DNA from 4 places in the Streptomyces sp. NPDC042201 genome. Region 4 is predicted to be linked to each of the others. Evidence: riboswitches for the same ligand, from Rfam matches in the RefSeq annotation. Region 4 holds a riboswitch; each other region holds the start of a gene.
The links. Region 4 has a riboswitch for cyclic di-AMP ahead of ACZ6MZ_RS00065 (M23 family metallopeptidase). Riboswitches for the same ligand answer to the same signal wherever they lie in the genome.
Positions count from the first base shown of each region.

Region 1: another riboswitch for cyclic di-AMP. It lies ahead of ACZ6MZ_RS15510 (transglycosylase family protein); the one in region 4 lies ahead of ACZ6MZ_RS00065 (M23 family metallopeptidase).
Region 2: another riboswitch for cyclic di-AMP. It lies ahead of ACZ6MZ_RS13025 (transglycosylase SLT domain-containing protein); the one in region 4 lies ahead of ACZ6MZ_RS00065 (M23 family metallopeptidase).
Region 3: another riboswitch for cyclic di-AMP. It lies ahead of ACZ6MZ_RS25925 (M23 family metallopeptidase); the one in region 4 lies ahead of ACZ6MZ_RS00065 (M23 family metallopeptidase).

Region 1 is NZ_JBVJDS010000005.1:420,651-425,180, forward strand. It holds gene ACZ6MZ_RS15500 (cytochrome P450 family protein) at 1-295, shown strand, start outside; gene ACZ6MZ_RS15505 (transglycosylase family protein) at 433-1,377, shown strand; cyclic di-AMP (ydaO/yuaA leader) riboswitch at 1,642-1,814, shown strand; gene ACZ6MZ_RS15510 (transglycosylase family protein) at 1,818-2,504, shown strand; gene eno (phosphopyruvate hydratase) at 2,750-4,033, shown strand; gene ACZ6MZ_RS15520 (FtsB family cell division protein) at 4,160-4,530, shown strand, end outside.
Region 2 is NZ_JBVJDS010000004.1:594,469-598,998, forward strand. It holds gene ACZ6MZ_RS13015 (aminoglycoside phosphotransferase family protein) at 1-530, opposite strand, end outside; gene ACZ6MZ_RS13020 (SDR family NAD(P)-dependent oxidoreductase) at 777-1,526, shown strand; gene ACZ6MZ_RS13025 (transglycosylase SLT domain-containing protein) at 1,610-2,446, opposite strand; cyclic di-AMP (ydaO/yuaA leader) riboswitch at 2,451-2,608, opposite strand; gene ACZ6MZ_RS13030 (M14 family metallopeptidase) at 2,976-4,316, opposite strand; gene ACZ6MZ_RS13035 (CehA/McbA family metallohydrolase domain-containing protein) at 4,480-4,530, opposite strand, start outside.
Region 3 is NZ_JBVJDS010000011.1:178,479-183,008, reverse strand. It holds gene ACZ6MZ_RS25935 (DUF6126 family protein) at 1-154, shown strand, start outside; gene ACZ6MZ_RS25930 (tyrosine-protein phosphatase) at 197-1,009, opposite strand; cyclic di-AMP (ydaO/yuaA leader) riboswitch at 1,453-1,612, shown strand; gene ACZ6MZ_RS25925 (M23 family metallopeptidase) at 1,617-2,519, shown strand; gene ACZ6MZ_RS25920 (SGNH/GDSL hydrolase family protein) at 2,690-3,514, shown strand; gene ACZ6MZ_RS25915 (STM4011 family radical SAM protein) at 3,540-4,385, opposite strand; gene ACZ6MZ_RS25910 (STM4012 family radical SAM protein) at 4,392-4,530, opposite strand, start outside.
Region 4 is NZ_JBVJDS010000001.1:18,228-22,757, reverse strand. It holds gene ACZ6MZ_RS00090 (HAD family hydrolase) at 1-61, opposite strand, end outside; gene ACZ6MZ_RS00085 (hypothetical protein) at 127-318, shown strand; tRNA gene ACZ6MZ_RS00080 (tRNA-Met) at 419-492, shown strand; gene ACZ6MZ_RS00075 (MerR family transcriptional regulator) at 648-1,394, shown strand; gene ACZ6MZ_RS00070 (PP2C family protein-serine/threonine phosphatase) at 1,581-2,804, shown strand; cyclic di-AMP (ydaO/yuaA leader) riboswitch at 3,159-3,312, shown strand; gene ACZ6MZ_RS00065 (M23 family metallopeptidase) at 3,324-4,367, shown strand.

The sequences.
Region 1 (4,530 bases), on a different contig from region 4:
TCCCGTCCTGGTCGTACTCGCCGCCGCCGACCGTGACCCGGAGCGGTTCGCCGATCCGGACACGCTCGATCTCGCTCGCCGTGACAATCAGCATCTCGGCTACGGGCACGGCATCCACTACTGCCTCGGCGCCCCGCTCGCCCGGCTGGAGGGACAGGCCGCGCTCGCCACGTTGCTGACCCGGCTGCCCGATGTGCGGCTTGCCCAGGATCCTGCTGATTTGCGATGGCGCGGAGGGCTCATCATGCGTGGATTGCGCACGCTTCCGGTGCAGTTCACGCCATTGTCCGGCTGACGGAACGTCAGGACTGTGACTTTCGCGTGATCTCTGCTGCATCGACTTGTGACAAGCGTTCGAGTACCGCTACGTTCACCGACGACTCAGCAGCAACACGCCGTAGTCGAATTGACAGTCTCACGGAAGGCAACCGCATGCGCTCCGCGAACGGCCGGCACCGTCGACCTCGCCAGGCCCCCGCCCTGATCGTCGCGGCAGGGGTGACCGGATCGGCGCTCGCGATCCCGCTGCTCGGTGCCACCGGCGCCGTCGCGGCCGACGCCACCACCTGGGATCACGTCGCCGAGTGCGAGAGCGGCGGAATGTGGAGCGCGGACCTCGGTAACGGCTACTACGGCGGACTGCAGATCTCGCAGGAGACCTGGGACGACTTCGGCGGCGGGGACTACGCGGCCCGCGCCGACCTCGCGAGCCGCTCCCAGCAGATCGCGATAGCCGAGAAGGTGCTCGCCGCGCAGGGGCCGACGGCCTGGCTCAGCTGTGCGGCGATCTCGGGGCTGACGGACGACGGCGCCCTGCCCGGCGTCGACCCGGGGGCCGCCCCCGACGCGTCCGGAACCCCGAAGGACAGAGGGAGCGCCGATCCGGCGGACACGGCCCCGTCAAAGTCTCCGTCCAAGTCGCCGTCAAAGTCCCCGTCGACTCCGGACGGCGCGGAGAAGCAGACGGACAAGCCGGCCCCCTCCGGGTCCGCGGGCGGCTCCGGCTCGGACGGCTCCGACGCCTCGGACGGCTCCGACGCGGAGGGCGCGGACGGTACGGATCCGGCCACCGGCAAGCACCGCGGCGACGCCGCCCCGGAAGAATCTGCTTCGGGCAATTCGGGCGAAGACCGCGAATCTGGACGTCATGCCTCGCGAGGTGACGGATCGACACGCGACGCGGACGGCGTCGACGGTGGGGCGGAGGGCGCGGATGGTGCGTACACCGTCCAGTCCGGCGACTGCCTCTGGCTCATCGCCGACGAGCAGGAGGTGCCCGGCGGCTGGACCGCGCTCTACGAGGCGAACAAGGACACCGTCGGCTCCGACCCCGACCTCATCCTTCCTGGCCAGAGCCTTGATCTCGGCGTGAAGTAGGGGAAGTTAGAGGCCCTATGTCCGCTTCTGTGCAAGTGAGACAAGGGTCTCTTTGCCGCAACTCGGGCTTTTTGCTCCGTCCGTTGACCCGCTGGATCCCTCACCTGCGTAAACACCCACGATCCGCCGGGGGATAAGGGCGTTTTCTCACCTATGCGCCCCTTTGGATATCCGGCAGACCTGTGATTACGGTCTGAACCGCTCGCACCGCGGGCCTCGTCGACCGTCACGCCGAATCCTGCCGTCGGTCGGGGGGAGTAATCGTCGCGTCAAGCGCCGAAGGCAGGAGCGGGGGACCCAAAGGTTCGTGCCGGCCCGGCCGTCGAGAGACGGCCGACGACCGGCTTGGGGTGAAGTCGTGTGCGAGAGCGCGCGGCCGGGCAACTCACTTGGCCCGAACCCGACAGCTGACCTCGTAGGCGTCGGTGAGGAGAAGCTCCATGCTGCGTTCCAGCAAGGCCAAGCACCGTCGCCCGTCCTCGTCCAGGGCTGTTCGCTACGCCACTCTCGCCGGCATGACCGGTGCCGTCGTCGCGGCGCCGCTGATCGGTGCCACGTCCGCCTCCGCCGCGACCCCGTCCGAGTGGGACCAGGTCGCCCAGTGCGAGTCCGGCGGCAACTGGTCCATCAACACCGGCAACGGCTTCTACGGTGGCCTCCAGTTCACCACCTCCACCTGGGCCGCGTACGGCGGCAGCGCCTACGCCGCCAGGGCCGACCAGGCCTCCAAGTCCCAGCAGATAGCCGTCGCCGAGAAGGTCCTGGCCGGCCAGGGCAAGGGTGCCTGGCCCAGCTGCGGCGTGAACCTGTCCAACGCCGCGTACGACGGCGGCTCGGCCGACTCCGCAGCGCAGCCCGTTCCCCAGCAGAAGGAGCAGGCCCAGCCCGCCCCCCAGCCGGAGCAGCCCGTCCGTAGTGACGCGCAGGCCGCCTCGCGCGGCGAGAGCCGTCCCGCCCCGGTCGAGAAGGGCGACGGCGAGTACAAGGTCAAGTCCGGCGACACCCTCTCCAAGATCGCCGGTGCCCACCACGTCAAGGGTGGCTGGAAGAAGCTGTTCGAGCTGAACAAGGACATCGTCAAGGACGCCGACGTCATCCACCCGGGCCAGCTGCTCCACCTGAGCTGACCCGCCCCGGCCGGCCCCGACCACCCCGGTCCGGCGGCCCGGCCGGCCGGCCCCGGCCACCCCGGTCCGGCGCGTTCTCCCCCGTACGCGCCGGGCCGGGGTTTCCGCTGTCCGCCCCGCCCTCCGAGGGCCGGACGGTCTCAGCGGGCGGGCACCGGCCTGCCGACGATCCCGAGCGGTTAGGCTCTTGCCGCAAGGCCAAGAAGACCCTGCACTCAAGCGTCACATCCCAGAAGGAGATGCTCGTGCCGTCCATCGACGTCGTCGTAGCCCGGGAAATCCTTGACTCCCGAGGCAACCCCACGGTCGAGGTCGAGGTCGGCCTCGACGACGGCAGCACGGGTCGTGCTGCTGTCCCCTCCGGTGCCTCCACCGGTGCGTTCGAGGCCCTTGAGCTCCGCGACGGTGACAAGAACCGCTACCAGGGCAAGGGTGTCGAGAAGGCCGTCCTCGCCGTCATCGAGCAGATCGGCCCGGAGCTGGTCGGGTACGACGCCACCGAGCAGCGCCTGATCGACCAGGCGATGTTCGACCTGGACGCCACCCCGGACAAGTCGTCGCTCGGCGCCAACGCCATCCTCGGCGTCTCCCTCGCCGTCGCGCACGCCGCCTCCGAGGCCTCCGACCTCCCGCTCTTCCGCTACCTGGGCGGCCCGAACGCGCACCTGCTGCCCGTTCCGATGATGAACATCCTGAACGGCGGCTCGCACGCCGACTCCAACGTGGACATCCAGGAGTTCATGATCGCCCCGATCGGCGCGGAGTCCTTCTCCGAGGCGCTGCGCTGGGGCGCCGAGGTCTACCACACGCTCAAGAAGGTCCTGAAGGAGAAGGGGCTCTCCACCGGCCTCGGCGACGAGGGCGGCTTCGCGCCGAACCTGGACTCCAACCGCGCCGCGCTGGACCTGATCCTCGAAGCCATCAAGGAAGCCGGTTACGCCCCCGGCAAGGACATCGCGCTCGCGCTCGACGTCGCCGCGTCCGAGTTCTACAAGGACGGCTCGTACGCGTTCGAGGGCAAGTCCCGCTCGGCCGCCGAGATGACCGAGTACTACGAGGAGCTCGTCGCCTCGTACCCGCTGGTCTCCATCGAGGACCCGCTCTTCGAGGACGACTGGGCCGGCTGGAAGGTCCTCACGGACAAGCTCGGCGCCAAGGTCCAGATCGTCGGCGACGACCTGTTCGTCACCAACCCGGAGCGGCTGGCGCGCGGTATCGAGGAGGGCTCCGCCAACGCCCTGCTCGTGAAGGTCAACCAGATCGGTTCGCTGACCGAGACCCTGGACGCCGTCGAGCTGGCCCAGCGCAGCGGCTTCAAGTGCATGATGTCCCACCGCTCCGGTGAGACCGAGGACGTCACCATCGCCGACCTCGCCGTCGCCACCAACTGCGGCCAGATCAAGACCGGCGCCCCGGCCCGCTCCGAGCGCGTCGCCAAGTACAACCAGCTGCTGCGCATCGAGGAGATCCTCGACGACGCCGCGGTGTACGCCGGCCGCAGCGCGTTCCCGCGCTTCCGCTCCGCGTAGTGAGGAAGCTCCGCCTCGCGCCCGCGGAACAGGTGACAGGGCGCGAAGGCGGAGCGTAGCGAAGCGTCCCCGGCCGCGGTCCCGTACCGTGTCGGGGACGTACGCACGTGACAGGGGAGGCGAGCCATGGCCGGGAACCGGGACCGGTTCTCCACCGCGACCAGGCTGCGGCTGCTCGGCGAGCAGACCGCCGCCCGCGTCTACCGCTCGCAGAACCGCCGGCAGGACCGCCGCTCCCGGCTCACCGGCCGGGCGGCCTTCCTCGCCCTGATCCTCTGCACCCTGGTGGTGGCGCTCGCGTATCCGATGCGGCAGTACGTGTCGCAGCGCAACGAGATCGCCGACCAGCAGCGGCTGACGCGCGAGGCGAAGCAGCGGGTCGAGGAGTTGCGCGACGAGAAGGCGCGGCTCCAGGACGACGCGTACATCCAGCGGCTGGCCCGCGAGCATCTCCACTATCAGCTGCCGGGCGAGACCGGCTACACCATGATCGACCC
Region 2 (4,530 bases), on a different contig from region 4:
TCCTCGACGATCCGGTCGAAGGTCCGAGGAAGCGCGGCCGCGCGCGCGTCGGGGACGCCGAGCATGTCGATCTCCTCGGTGTACGGAAGCAGTGCGTGTTGCATTCCGGCGTACTGGCGCAGCGGCTCTTCCCAGGCACGCGGGTCGGCGGGGCCACGGTCGAGTACGTCCCTGAAGAGCGTGCCCCCGTCCGGAAGCAGCGCCCAGCCACGGTCGGCGTCGACGGCGAGCGGCGTCAATACGTGCTCCGGAACCCAGCGAGCCAGGGCCTCGGCCAGACCCGCTTCGAATCCGCTGGCGGGTGGGTTGGCCTTGAACCACACGGCGTCGTGTCCTTCGACGGACATCCGCACCAGGACGGACCACGGCCGCAGCCGGACCTTCCGCTGCCCTGTTTCCCGCAGCCCGTGGGCGGCGAGCTCGCGCTCCGCCCAGCCGAGAGCCGCGCCCCGCCATGCCTCTTGCTCCCACGGTGTGACCGCTTCCCGGTATCGCCCCCGGTCCACGACCTCCGGCACATCACGTCGCATCGCGCCATCACATCACCGGGCCGGCCGAGTCTCCATCCGGTTTTCTCCCGGTCCGGACGACAGCTCGATGACTTATCTGTCCATTTTGGGATTAATGGTCGGCTTTCATTGGTTATCGCACTTACGAGGTGTGCGGCAGAGCGCGGCGCCCATGTGATCGTCTGCGGACGCGACGCCGAACGCGGTGGCTCGACGGCCGGCACCCGATACGAGAAGCACACCCGATCCGAGAAGGAATTGTCAGCCATGACCACTCCCGTCGTTCTCATCACCGGAGCCCTGACCGGCATCGGCCGCGCGACAGCCACCACGTTCGCGGCGGCCGGAGCGCATATCGTCGTCTCCGGACGGCACGAGGAAGCTGGCCTCGCCCTCGCCGAAGAACTGCGCAAGCTGGGCGGCGAGGCGGAGTTCATACGCGCCGACGTGCGCCATGACGACGACCTGAAGACACTCGTCGACGGAACCATCGAGCGCTTCGGCCGCCTCGACATCGCCGTCAACAACGCCGGGACCGAAGGCGAGTTCAGCGCGATCACCGACCTGACCCCGGAGACGTACGCCGCGACCTTCGACACGAACGTACTCGGCACGCTGCTGAGCATGAAGCACGAGCTGCTGGCCATGCGGGCGCAGGGATCCGGCGCCATCGTCAACGTCAGCTCCGTCTTCGGCGAAAGGGGCTACCCCAACGGCGCGCTCTACGTCGCCAGCAAGCACGCGGTCATCGGCCTGACCCGGTCCGCCGCGCTGGAAGCCGCCGCCTTCGGCGTGCGCGTCAACGCCGTCGGCCCCGGCCCCGTACAGACCGAGATGCTCGACCGGTTCATCGGCCGCAGCGACGAGACGAAGAGTTCGTTCGTCGCCACTGTCCCCCTCGGCCGGGCGGGCGATCCGGACGAGATCGCCGAGGCCATCGCCTTCCTCAGCTCCGACCACGCCGGCTTCATGACCGGCCAGACCGTCTTCCTCGACGGCGGCTTGACCGCCGCCTGAGGATCGGACCGGCACCGGCGACCTACCGGCACGGCACATTCCCCTACCCGGGGCCGAGTAGGGGAATGTGCTGTGCCGGTAGGTCAGTAAGGACCGTTCACATTGTCGATCGAGCCGTACCGGTCGGCGGCGTAGTTGCACGCGGCGGTGATGTTGGCGACCGGGTCGTAACTGTCCATCGACGTACCGGGCACGTGATAGGCCTGGAACGTCGGGTCGATCACCTGCAGCAGCCCCTTGGACGGTGTTCCGGCCGCGGCGTTGGAGTCCCAGTTGTTGATGGCCAGCGGGTTGCCCGAAGACTCACGCATGATGTTCCTGTAGATGCCGTCGTAGCTGCCGGGAATGCCTTGCGCGGCCATGACGTCCAGCGACTCCTTTATCCAGCCGTCCAGATCGTTGGTGTACGCCGGTGCGACTGCCTCGGTCGCGACTTCTGCCGGCGCGACTTCCGCCGTCGCGACTGCCGGGACGGTGGCACTACTCGCACCGACCGGCGCGCTCGCGGCGACCGCCGGTGTGGCCGCCTGATCGGCGGCGGACGTGGTCGCCGTCCGCGACTCCGCCTTCCCACCGAGCGTCAGCTTGAGGCCGGGACGAATCAGCGACGGGTTGTCGCCGATGGTCCGCCGGTTGTCCTGATACAGCTTCTGCCAGCCGCCGCTCACGGAATGGGCGCGGGCGATCTTGGACAGGGAGTCACCCGCGACCACGACGTAGGTCACGGAGGTGTCCTTCTGAGCGGCGACAGCAGTCGCCGGGTCCGCTTCCGCGGTGACACGGTGGGCCGACGGCGCGGCGCCGGCGGTTGTCGCCGCCACCAACGGGAGGGCGAGTGCCGCCCCACCCGTGCCCGCGGCGACGAGGCGTCGAGCGAGCGGGCTGGTTCTGGGACGACGGTGCTTTGCATGTGCGGGCATGACGCATTCCTCTCCGTCGCCTGCGAGGTGAGCTGTCGGGTTCGGGCTGGAGCTGCCCGGCCGCGGTGGAATGCGGCTTCACCCCAAGCCGGTCCGGATTTCGGATCGGCGACTTACCTGGTTCCCCCGCTCCTGCCGTACGTGAGTGGACGCGGTTTCCGGATGGCGGCAGGATTCGGCAGTCCATCCGGATTGACGCGAACGTAAGCGAGACCGCCCGGGCGAAACAAGTCCCGAATTCGCAACGCAATCCCCTTTTCGAATCCAGCCGGGAAAGATCCGGCTATTCATCCGATGCCGGGGAACTCAACTTTCCTTCCCTGACAGGGAAATGGAGAAGGAAGCGGGAACCACGGCGCACCACAGAGGTGACACACATCACGGCCGCAACAGAGCCACCACGCAGAACACCGACAAATCGCCCTTATAGGCCGCTCTTGACGAGGAGAAACCATCCCAAACCGCCCGGCCGCCGCAGAAAGCCGCGGCACGGCGGGCGAGGCCGTGCCGCGGCGGTCCACGCGCGGGATCACGCGCAGTACTGCTGCTCCTTGCCGATCGACCGGTACATGCAGTCGGCGTTCTCGATCAGCTGGAGCACCGCGTCGCGGTTCCGGCTGGTCTCACGCTCGATCACCTCGTCGGGCGGATAGAAGCCGCCGCCACCGGAGCTCGGGTACATCTCGAAGGTGTAGCTGAAGACCTTCTGGTTGCCCCACAGCCAGTCGTCGATCGAGCCGTCGGTGATGTACAGGTCACTGGACTGCTCGGGCGTGTACCCGTTGCTCGCGGCCATCTTCCTGCCGACGGCGGCGAAGGCGTCACGGTCGTCCTGGGTCAGGCCGGGCGCGGTGTCGGCGTTGGTCCAGCCGAACGGCCAGAGGACCAGCTCGCTGTACGTATGGAAGTCGATGGCCGCCTTGATCTGCTGCTTGCCGCCGACGACCCGCGAGCGGACGAAGTCGGCGACGACCTTCACCTCGGGGGCGGACTCGGCGGCCCGGCCGCGGTAGGTCTCGGAGCTCGCGGAGCCGGAGGAGCCGCCGCAGCAGCCCCATTTGAAGTTCCAGTTACGGTTGAGGTCGGTACCGACGTACGAGGAGCCGGAGTTGGGCTGACGGTTCTTGCGCCAGCTGCGGTACGCGCCGGAGGCGATGTCGTACTCTCCGCCGTCCGGGTTGAGGTCCGGCACGATCCATATCTCACGGTTGTTGACGGCGTTCGTGATACGCGAGTCGGAGCCGTATCCCGCGCCCATCTCACGCAGCAGATACAGCGCCATCTCCACCGTGAGATGTTCGCGCGCATGCTGGTGGTGGGTGAAAAGGACCTCGGGCTCGCTCTCGTCCGTCGCGACGTTGTCGCTCACCTTGACGGCGATGATGTCCCGGCCCTCATAGGTCTTGCCGATGACACGCTTGGACATGAGATTCGGATACTGCTGAATGCGCTGGTCGATCTCCGCGTTCATCTCCGCGTAGGTGTGATAGCGGGAGTCGGCGGGCGGAAAGTCCATGGGGGCGACGGCCAGTCCGTCGGTCCGTGCGGGCGGCGCGGGCAGCACGGTGAGCCGGTAGCCGAGGGCGCGAAGGCGCGTGGACTGCTCGGCGTTGGCGCTGACGACGACCGAGTGATCGTCGGCCTCGTCGATCGATACGCCGGTCGCGACGAGGGCGGTGCGATCGGCGGCGGTGGCCGGGCCGTGGATCTCGTACTGCCGGATCACCTCCTCGGCAGTGGCGGCCGACGCGAGGGCGGTCGCGGCGGGCGCGCTCGGGGAGGTCGCGGCGGCGGCGAGCGGCGCCGCGACCGCGAGAGCCAGTAACGCCGTGAGGGTGGCGGACCTTCTGCGGTGGATGCGTAGTCGCATGGTCTCTCCTGTAGCGGGGGGAGTCCGGAGAGGCGTCCCCATGCGACGCATCGTGAGACCCTGGCATGCACCCGTCAAGAAGCGCTGTTCGGCCATCGCCGGGGCCCCGCCGCCCCGGGCCGGTTCCGCCGCCGCGCGGCAACGGAACCGGCCCCCACAGGACCTAGCGGACCTGGACGAAGACCGGGTTCGAGTAGAACCACAGATCGTCCCA
Region 3 (4,530 bases), on a different contig from region 4:
TGCCGAGCCGGAAGCCGGGCCGGCGCGCGTCACGCATGAGGAGAAGTCGTTCCCCCGTGGGCTGGTGATCCGGCTCTTCGCCTATCTGGTGGCCGGCCATCTCTTCGCGGGCTTCCTCTACCTGCTCTTCGAACTGGGAGCGCGCGGGCAGTAGGGCAGCGGCGAGGGCCGGGGCGGCCGGCCCGCCGCCGCTCGGTCAGCTCTCGTCGAGGAGACGGGCGCGCAGCCGCTCGCGGGTCTCGGGGGCGAGGCCGAGGCCCTCGGTGAGATAGCGGTCGGTGGTGCCCCAGGTCTTCTCGATGGTCTCGAAGGCCGCGGCGAGGTATTCGGCGCGGGCGTCGAAGAGCGGGCTGAGCAGCTCCATCACCTCGGGGGACTTGCCGGCGGGCGAGTTGTCGCTGCGGCGTACGAGATAACGGCGGTGCGGGTCGTTCGACTTCAGATAGTCGGCCTCGATCGCCTCGGGCTCGACCCCGACCGCGAGCAGGGACACGGCGATGGAGAGCCCTGCCCGGTCCTTGCCCGCCGCGCAGTGCATCAGCGCCGGGACGCTTTCCTCGGCGAGGGCGTGCAGCACCCGGCTGTGCTCGGCGACGCGGTCCGTGATGATCGCCCGGTACGAGTTGATCATCCGGTCCGCGGCCTTGCCGTCCGACAGGAGCGAGCGCAGCTGGTCGAGATCACCGTCCCGGACCATCTTCCAGAACTCGGCGCCGTCGGCCGGGTCGGTGAGCGGAATGTTCACATTTCGCACCCCGGCCAGCTCCACGTCCACGCCGTCGAGCTTGAGGTCGGCGGCATTGCGGAAGTCGAAGACCGTGTGCAGGCCGAGGGAGGAGAGGAAGGCGGCGTCGGCCGCGGTGGCGTTGGCGAGATGGCCGCTGCGGAAGAGCCGTCCGTACCGTACCCGTCGGCCGTCCGTGGTCGGCAGCCCGCCCACGTCACGGAAGTTGCGCACTCCGGACAGCTCGGGCTCGGTCGACGGGACCTGCGGCAGCTGCTGCGTCACGGCCTGCTCCTCCGTGTCTGCCGTCGGCGCTGCTCGCCGACGATGTCGACTCCTGACCCTACGACATCTGTTCGCACGGCAATCAGTTCGACCGCCGGGGATACAGATCGACATTATTCGGACATCGCGCACGGGTTGATATCGCCCAAATCATCATCTGTCCGCATTGGGATATTTGGCCCAACGTGCCCCGGTCGAGGGCGAGATGAGCCTCGGCCAGTGAGCAGGATCATATCCGTGACGTTGCGTGGCTGTACCAAGAAACGGAATTTGCCGCCTCACATGGAATCCGAAGATCGGTAATCCACGCAGGGTGACCGGAATTCCCCGGTGATATCGAAGCGGGTGTCATCGGCGGAAATCAGAGGGCTTGTTCAGGCCGTCCCGACTCGCCTACGTTCACCCTCAATCCGAGCGGAACGCCAAATCCTGCCGCCGCTCGGAATTCGCACTCACCCATCCACGCGTGGCAGGAGCGGGGAACCCAGGTAGTACGCCGGCCCTTAGGCCAGGACCGGCTTGGGGTGAAGTCGCGCAGCACGCGCGGCCGGGCATCTCCAGCCCGAACCCGACAGCTTACCTCGCAGGCGCCGGAGAGGAATTCGTCATGCCCGGTAAGCATCGCCGTCCCAAGTCCAACCCGATTGCCCGCGGATTCATCGTCGCCGGCGCGGGCGGGGCCGCCCTCGCGCTTCCGCTCATGGGCGCCACCGGTGCGCACGCCGCCGAGAAGGCCGCGCCGCAGTCCGCCTCCGTCGCGCACACGGCCCAGAGCCTGTCCGCCTCCGCCAAGTCCCCGAGGCTCTACACCGTGGTCGCCGGCGACTATCTGTCCAAGATCGCCCGCGACCACAAGGTCCGCGGCGGCTGGCACAAGCTGTACAAGGACAACCGCAAGGCGATCGGCGCCGACCCGTCGCTGATCCACCCCGGCCTGAAGCTCACCCTCGGCGCCAAGGCCAGGGCCGCCCACTCCGCGACCCCGGCCACGACCTCCAGCAAGCCCCCGAAGCCCGCGGAGCCGTCCGAGGAGCCCTCGGAGCCGTCCACCGTCACGGAGCCCACCGCCCCGGCCACCGAGACCCCCGCGCCGAGCAGCGATTCCGGCTTCACCCTGCCCATCGACGGCGGGCAGCCCAGCACGCCGTACCACGCCTCCGGCAGCAGCTGGTCCAGCGGCTACCACACCGGTGTGGACTTCTCGGCCTCCACCGGCACCGTGGTGAAGGCGGTCGGCGCGGGCACCGTCGTGACGGCCGGCTGGGGCGGCTCGTACGGCAACCAGGTCGTCATCCAGCACAGCGACGGCCACTACTCGCAGTACGGCCACATGTCCTCCCTCTCCGTCTCGGCCGGCCAGACCGTCAGCGAGGGCCAGCAGATCGGGCTCTCCGGCGCCACCGGCAATGTCACAGGACCGCACCTGCACTTCGAGATCAGGACCGGCCCGGAGTACGGCTCGGACATCGACCCGCTGGAATTCCTCCGTCAGCACGGCGTCTCCATCTGATCGGGGAAGCCCTGATATGACATCACCTCCGCCCGGCACCTGGAGTGCCGGGCGGAGATCATTTCGCGTATTCCCGCTTGGGCGAATCTTGACCGATGGCATATCTCACCCACCGTCAACTCCTTCTTACGGTCGCGTAGGTCACATCCACGGGTGAAAGATGTGCTGCTGTGGCAGACGATTCGAGATCAAGAAGAAGAGGCGTATTCGGGTCGTACACGGCGATCGGTGACAGCTTCACGGAAGGCGTGGGAGACCCAGGACCCGACGGGCTGTACGTCGGCTGGGCGGACCGCCTCGCGGTTCTGCTCGCGGACCAGCTTCCGGTCTCCGGCGAGACGGCGGACGCCGTGCACGGCGATTTCCGGTACGCCAATCTCGCCGTACGCGGCCGGCTGCTGGACCAGATCGTCGACGAGCAGATACCGCGCGCGAAGGAACTCGGCCCGGACCTGGTGACCTTCTGCGCCGGAGGCAACGACATCATCCGGCCCGGCACCGACCCCGACGATGTCGCCGAGCGCTTCGAACGCGCCGTCGCCGACCTCACCGGCGCCGTGGGCACCGTCATGGTGACCACCGGCTTCGACACCCGGGGTGTCCCCGTGCTGCGCCATCTGCGCGGCAAGATCGCCACGTACACCGCTCATGTACGGTCCATCGCCGACCGCTACGACTGTCCCGTGCTCGACCTCTGGTCCCTCAAGTCCGTCCAGGACAGGCGGGCCTGGGACGGCGACCGGCTGCATCTGTCACCCGAGGGACACACCCGTGTCGCGCTGCGCGCCGCACAGGTGCTCGGCCTCGACGTGCCCGCAGACCCGGACCAGGTGTGGCCGCCACAGCAGCCGCGCGGCACGTTCGAGGTGCGGCGCGACAACATCCACTGGGCGCGGGAGTATCTGGTGCCCTGGATCGGGCGCCGGCTGCGCGGCGTCTCCTCCGGGGACCATGTCGCGGCCAAACGGCCCGATCTGCTGCCGCTGAAGCACTGACGGCGGGGGTGTGCCGGGGCCCGCGCTACGCCCCCGCCGGGATCCGCTCCAGTACCCCGCCAGCGAAGACGTCGTACAACGGCAGCGTCTCCAGATGCACATAGCCGATATGACAGTCGCACACGGCCAGCGGGCAGGCCCGGGGGCCGAGCGCCCGCCGGTACGACCCGTCGTAGAGATTGCCCAGCTCGGCGCGGACGAAATGGCAGCGCCGTACCGTACCCTCCCCGTCCACCGAGATCACCGACTCACCCGTACGGCACGGCAGACCGGCCGAGCGGTGCGGATGGCGGCTGTACGGGAAGAGCGGATCGAGCTCCGTCCAGCGGTCGGCCTCCTCGTCCGTATAGCTGTGCCCCTCGGCCGCGTTGATCCAGAGATAGATGTGTCCGGGCAGCTCGGCGCGCAGCCGGCGTGCGTGCTCCTGATGGCTGGGGATGCCGACGACGCCCACGCTGAACCGGATGCCCCGGTCGGCCAGGTCATGACACTTCGCCAGGAAGCGGTCGTACGGCGTCTGTCCCGGGTGGTACGTGCACCACAGGGCCAGCGTCCGTGGGTCGGCGTCCGCCAGCCAGTCGGTGCGGCAGCTGAGATTCGTCTGGATGGCCACCCGGCGGACATGCGGCAGCCCGGACAGCTCGGTGAGCGCGCGCCGGTACCAGGAGCGGACCAGACCCTCGCCCCAGGGGGTGAACAGGACCGACAGCCGGTCCTCCGTCTGCGCCGACGCCCAGGCGGTGAAGCGCTCCAGGGCGGCCCGGTCGGCGCGCAGCTGCTCGCGGCTGTCGCGCCGCTTGGCGAACGGGCAGTAGGGACAGTCGTAGTCGCAGGAGGAGAGCGGGCCGCGGTAGAGGATCGTCAGGTCCACGGGGTCTCACTTCGCTTCGTACGTGGCCATCGCGGCCCGTACGGCAGGGGAGAAGAGCGCCGGGCCCAGAGCGTCCGAGTGGGCGAGCCCTTCGGGGGAGAGCCGCAGCAGCCCGGGGCCCGCGCCGCCGTCGAGCCAGCCGAGC
Region 4 (4,530 bases):
AAGCCCAGTAGCGGTCGTCGCGTACGAGGGTCTCGCCGACGTCGAACACGATGGTTTCAATCACCGGTGTAAGCGTAGGGGGATACGCTCTGCCGATTGTCAGTGGCTGGCCGTAGCCTTGGTCTCATGTTCGCTTCCTCGTCCGCTTCTTCCGGTGCCCGCGGTCCCGTGCGGTCCGCCGATGTCGTCAACATGGAGATCCGTGCCCTGTGGGTACGGGCGGGTGGCGCGCTGCCGCCCGCCGAGCAGGAGCGTTATCAGCGGCTGCTGGTGGAGTGGGCCGCGGCGGTACGGGCCGATGTCGTCGAGGCGGCCTAAGCGGCCCGGGCGCCCTGGGCGGTCTCCGGACCCGTCCGACCCAGCCGTGGGGAAGATGGTTTGGATCTTGCTCTGGATGGCGTAGAGTTGTGTTTAACGACGCGGGGTGGAGCAGCTCGGTAGCTCGCTGGGCTCATAACCCAGAGGTCGCAGGTTCAAATCCTGTCCCCGCTACTTGAAGAGAACGAAGGCCCGGATCCCTGGATCCGGGCCTTCGTCGTGTTCCACCGCGTTCCGTGCCGCGCTGCCGCCGGGCCTGACCCTTACGTGCTGGGCCATTACGTGCCGGGCTTGACCTTTACGTAACGTCAAGTTCTAGCGTGAACGTCATGGAGTGGTCGATCCAGGACATCGCGAAGAAGGCCGGTACGACGAGCCGCACGCTCAGGCACTACGGCGAGCTGGGGCTGCTGGAGCCCAGCCGGACCGGCGCCAACGGGTACCGCTACTACGACCAGGACGCCCTGGTCCGGCTGCAGCGGATTCTGCTGCTGCGTGAGCTCGGCCTCGGGCTGCCGGCGATTGCCCGGGTACTCGACGGCCAGCAGGACACGGCCGCCGCCCTGCGCACCCATCTCGGGCTGCTGGAGCAGGAGCGCGAGCGCATCGGACGCCTGATCACGTCGGTGCGGACCACTCTCCACAAGACCGCGACGGGAGAGGAACTCATGGCCGAGGAAGTGCTCGACGGCTTCGATCACACGCAGTACGAGCAGGAGGTGACCCAGAGGTGGGGCCGGGAGGCCTACGCGAAGAGCGACCGCTGGTGGCGCTCGCTCAGCGAGCGGGAGCGGCAGGGGTTCCAGGAGCAGCACGAGGAGATCGCCCGCGACTGGGGGCGGACACGGGCGGCCGGCCTCGGCGCCGGAAGCGACGAGGCGCAGGCGGTCGCCCGGCGCCACTGCGCGTGGCTGTCGGTCACGGTCGAGCCGACGAAGTCGTACGTCATCGGTGTCACGGCGATGTACGTGGATGATCCACGTTTCGCCGCCGCATATGAGAAGTACGGTGAAGGGACGGCTGTGCTCGTACGGGACGCCATGAAGGTGTACGCCGAGCGCCACCTGACCGACTGACCGACTGGCCATCCGCCCCGCTGGGGGCCCGGCCGACCGACCGGGCCCCGTAGCCCACTCGGCCGATGGCGAGTCGCCGCCGAGCGCGGCAGCGGCCAGCCTGGGTGGGGCGCGGTACCGTCCCGCAGCCGCAGGCGGACCGGCAGGAGACCACTGGTGGGGAAGCTGAGGAAGCTCCGAGAGGGCATCGGCGGCAGAGACCGGCGGGCCCAGGAAGGAGCTGGCTTCTGGGCCGACGAGAAGGCGGGCTTCTGGTCGGGCGCCGGTACCGGCCGTGCGGGCCATCGGCTGGGACGCCCCACCGGGCGTCGGCTGGTGCGCATTCTGCCCGCTGTGGTGATCCTGGCGGGGGTGGTCTTCGACCTCGTGACCCCCGCGCGCATCACCGCCGCTCCCCTGTTCGCGGCCGCCCCGCTGGTCGCCGCCCCGTTCTATCCCGCGATCGGCACGCTGCTGGTCGCCTTCGCCTCGCTGTGCGCCGAGCTGTTGCTGCACCTCTACACCGATTCGCCGGTGTTCGACCCCGCGGCGCTCACCGAGCTGCTGACCGTGGTGGTCGTCTCCGTCCTCGCCATGTACATCAATGGCGTCGTACGCCGCAGCGGACAGCGGCTCGCCTCCGCCCGCATCATCGCCGAGACCGCCCAGCGCGCCGTGCTGCCCAGACCCGCCGAACGGATCGGCGGTCTGCGGATCGCCGCGCGGTACGAGGCCGCGCAGGAGGGCGCGTTCATCGGCGGGGACCTGTTCGCCGTACAGGACACGCCGTACGGGGTCCGGCTGGTGGTCGGGGACGTACGGGGCAAGGGGCTGGAGGCGGTCGAGGCGGTGGCCGTGGTCATCGGGTCGTTCCGGGAGGCCGCCGAGCAGGAGAGCTCGCTGGAAGGGGTCGCACAGCGGCTGGAGCGGGCGCTGAGACGCGAGGGGACACGGCGGGACGGGCTCGATGTCTTCGAGGGGTTCACCACGGCTGTGCTCGCCGAGATCCCGCACGGCGAGAACGTGGTGCGGCTGCTCAACCGGGGCCACCCCGAGCCGCTGCTGATGTGCGAGAACGGCGCGGTACGGATGCTGGCACCGACCGACCCCGCGCTGCCGCTCGGGATGAGCGACCTGGGCGCGTGGCCGGACCGCGCGGAAGAGGCCGCCTATCCCGACGGCGCGACCCTGCTCTTCTACACGGACGGACTCACTGAGGCGCGCGACAACCGGGGTGCCTTCTACGTCCCGCGCGACCGGCTCGACGGGCGGATCTTCCATGGGCCCGATGATCTGCTGCAGGCGCTGATCGATGACGTACGCGTGCATACCGGCGGCACCGGGAGCCAGGACGACATGGCGCTGCTGGCGGTCAGCCGGCCCATCGAGGGGCAGCTGGACTGGCGCAGGGCCATGCCCGCCTTTCCCTGACGCCCCTGACGCCCCTGACGGGCGGGGAAGCCCCCGCGGCGGGCGAGGCCGAGCAGCGGGGGAGGCCGTGCGGCGGGAGAGATCGCGTGGCGTGTGACGCGTGTAGAAGTGCGCTTCGGGTCATTGCCACCGTCCGTAATCGCGGGGTATCCCTCCGCATAACATTTGACACACCGTCAGGAATGAAACGTGTTCTGATGGAGGGTCAACTCGCCCGGTTGCGACTCCATGTGTCCTGGTACGTCCGATGCGAAGTTGTTAATGATCACCCGGAACGGCTTGGAATAAGACCCGGGTCTCTATTAACGTTCGATAACGCAGCGCGGTCGTCCCAGCCGTCGCCAGAGATGGCACCGTGCGCACGCGCCGAATCCCGCAAGGGAACCGGGGAACCACCAATTGGGGTGAATCGGGTGCCCTCTGCTGCCCTGAGCAGCGAGAACACCCGTAGGAGACCTTCCTGCTCCGAACCCGTCAGCTAACCCGGTAGGCGAGAAGGAAGGAAAGGAGCGCGCCCCAGTGGCGTCCAACAAGCCTGCCCCCGCAGCCCCCTTCGAAACTCACACCTTCGGTAACGAGGCAGACGGGGCATGGGGGGAGTGGAATCCCACCGAGGAGTCCCTCCGGCCCGTACGCGGCAGACACCGCGTCGCCAAGCGCAGCGGAATCGCCCGCAACGGGCTCGCCCGTAGCTCCACGGTCCTCGGTGTCGGCGTCTTCGCCGCCGTCGGCGCGGGCGGCATGGCCACCGCGCAGGACAAGCCCGCGGTCTCCATATCCCTGCCCGACGCCATCGCGGACAATCTCCCGGACGCGAAATCGCTTCCCGGCGTGGGCTCCCTGGCATCGGACGACGCCGAGCCCGACCTGCTGGCCACCGCACCGCTCACCACGGCCGGCCTCACGACCGCCGACGCCGAGCAGGGGGCCACCGACGCGGGCGAGGCCCTGCGCGCCCGCATCCTCCAGCAGGCCGAGCAGCAGCAGGCCGAGGCCGACGCCACGGAGAAGGCGGCCGCGGAGACGGCGGCCGCCGAGAAGGCCGCGGCGCAGGCGAAGAAGCAGCAGACCGAGGCCGAGAAGAAGATCGAGGCGGCGAAGAAGAAGGCCGAGGCGGAGGCCAAGGCCAAGGCGGAGGCGGAGCGCCTCGCCAAGCTGGCCGCCAGCTACTCCCTCCCCACCTCCTCGTACACGCTCACCTCCACCTACGGTGAGTCCGGCTCCATGTGGTCCTCCGGCTACCACACCGGCCTGGACTTCGCCGCTCCGACGGGCACGCCGGTCAAGGCCGTGCACAGCGGCACTGTGAAGTCGGCCGGCTGGTCGGGCTCGTACGGCTACCGCACGGTCCTGGAGCTGGCCGACGGTACGGAGATCTGGTACTGCCACCAGTCCTCGATGACCGTCAGCGCCGGGCAGAAGGTCACCACGGGCGAGGTCATCGGGCGCGTCGGCGCGACCGGCAATGTGACCGGTCCGCATCTGCACCTCGAGATCCACACGCCGGGCGGCTCGGGGGTCGACCCGATGAGCTGGCTGCGGGGCATGGGCCTCACTCCCTGACGTACGCACAGTCCCCGGCGGCTCCGGCGCTCACCCCCCGACGCCGGAGCCGCCGGCTCTTCCCCTGACGAAACACGGCGATAGCGCGGCGAAAACGCGGTCAAAACGCGGCGAAAGCCCGGGGGAACGGAATAGGGCGGCCCGTCGCCGGGGTTGAATCAAC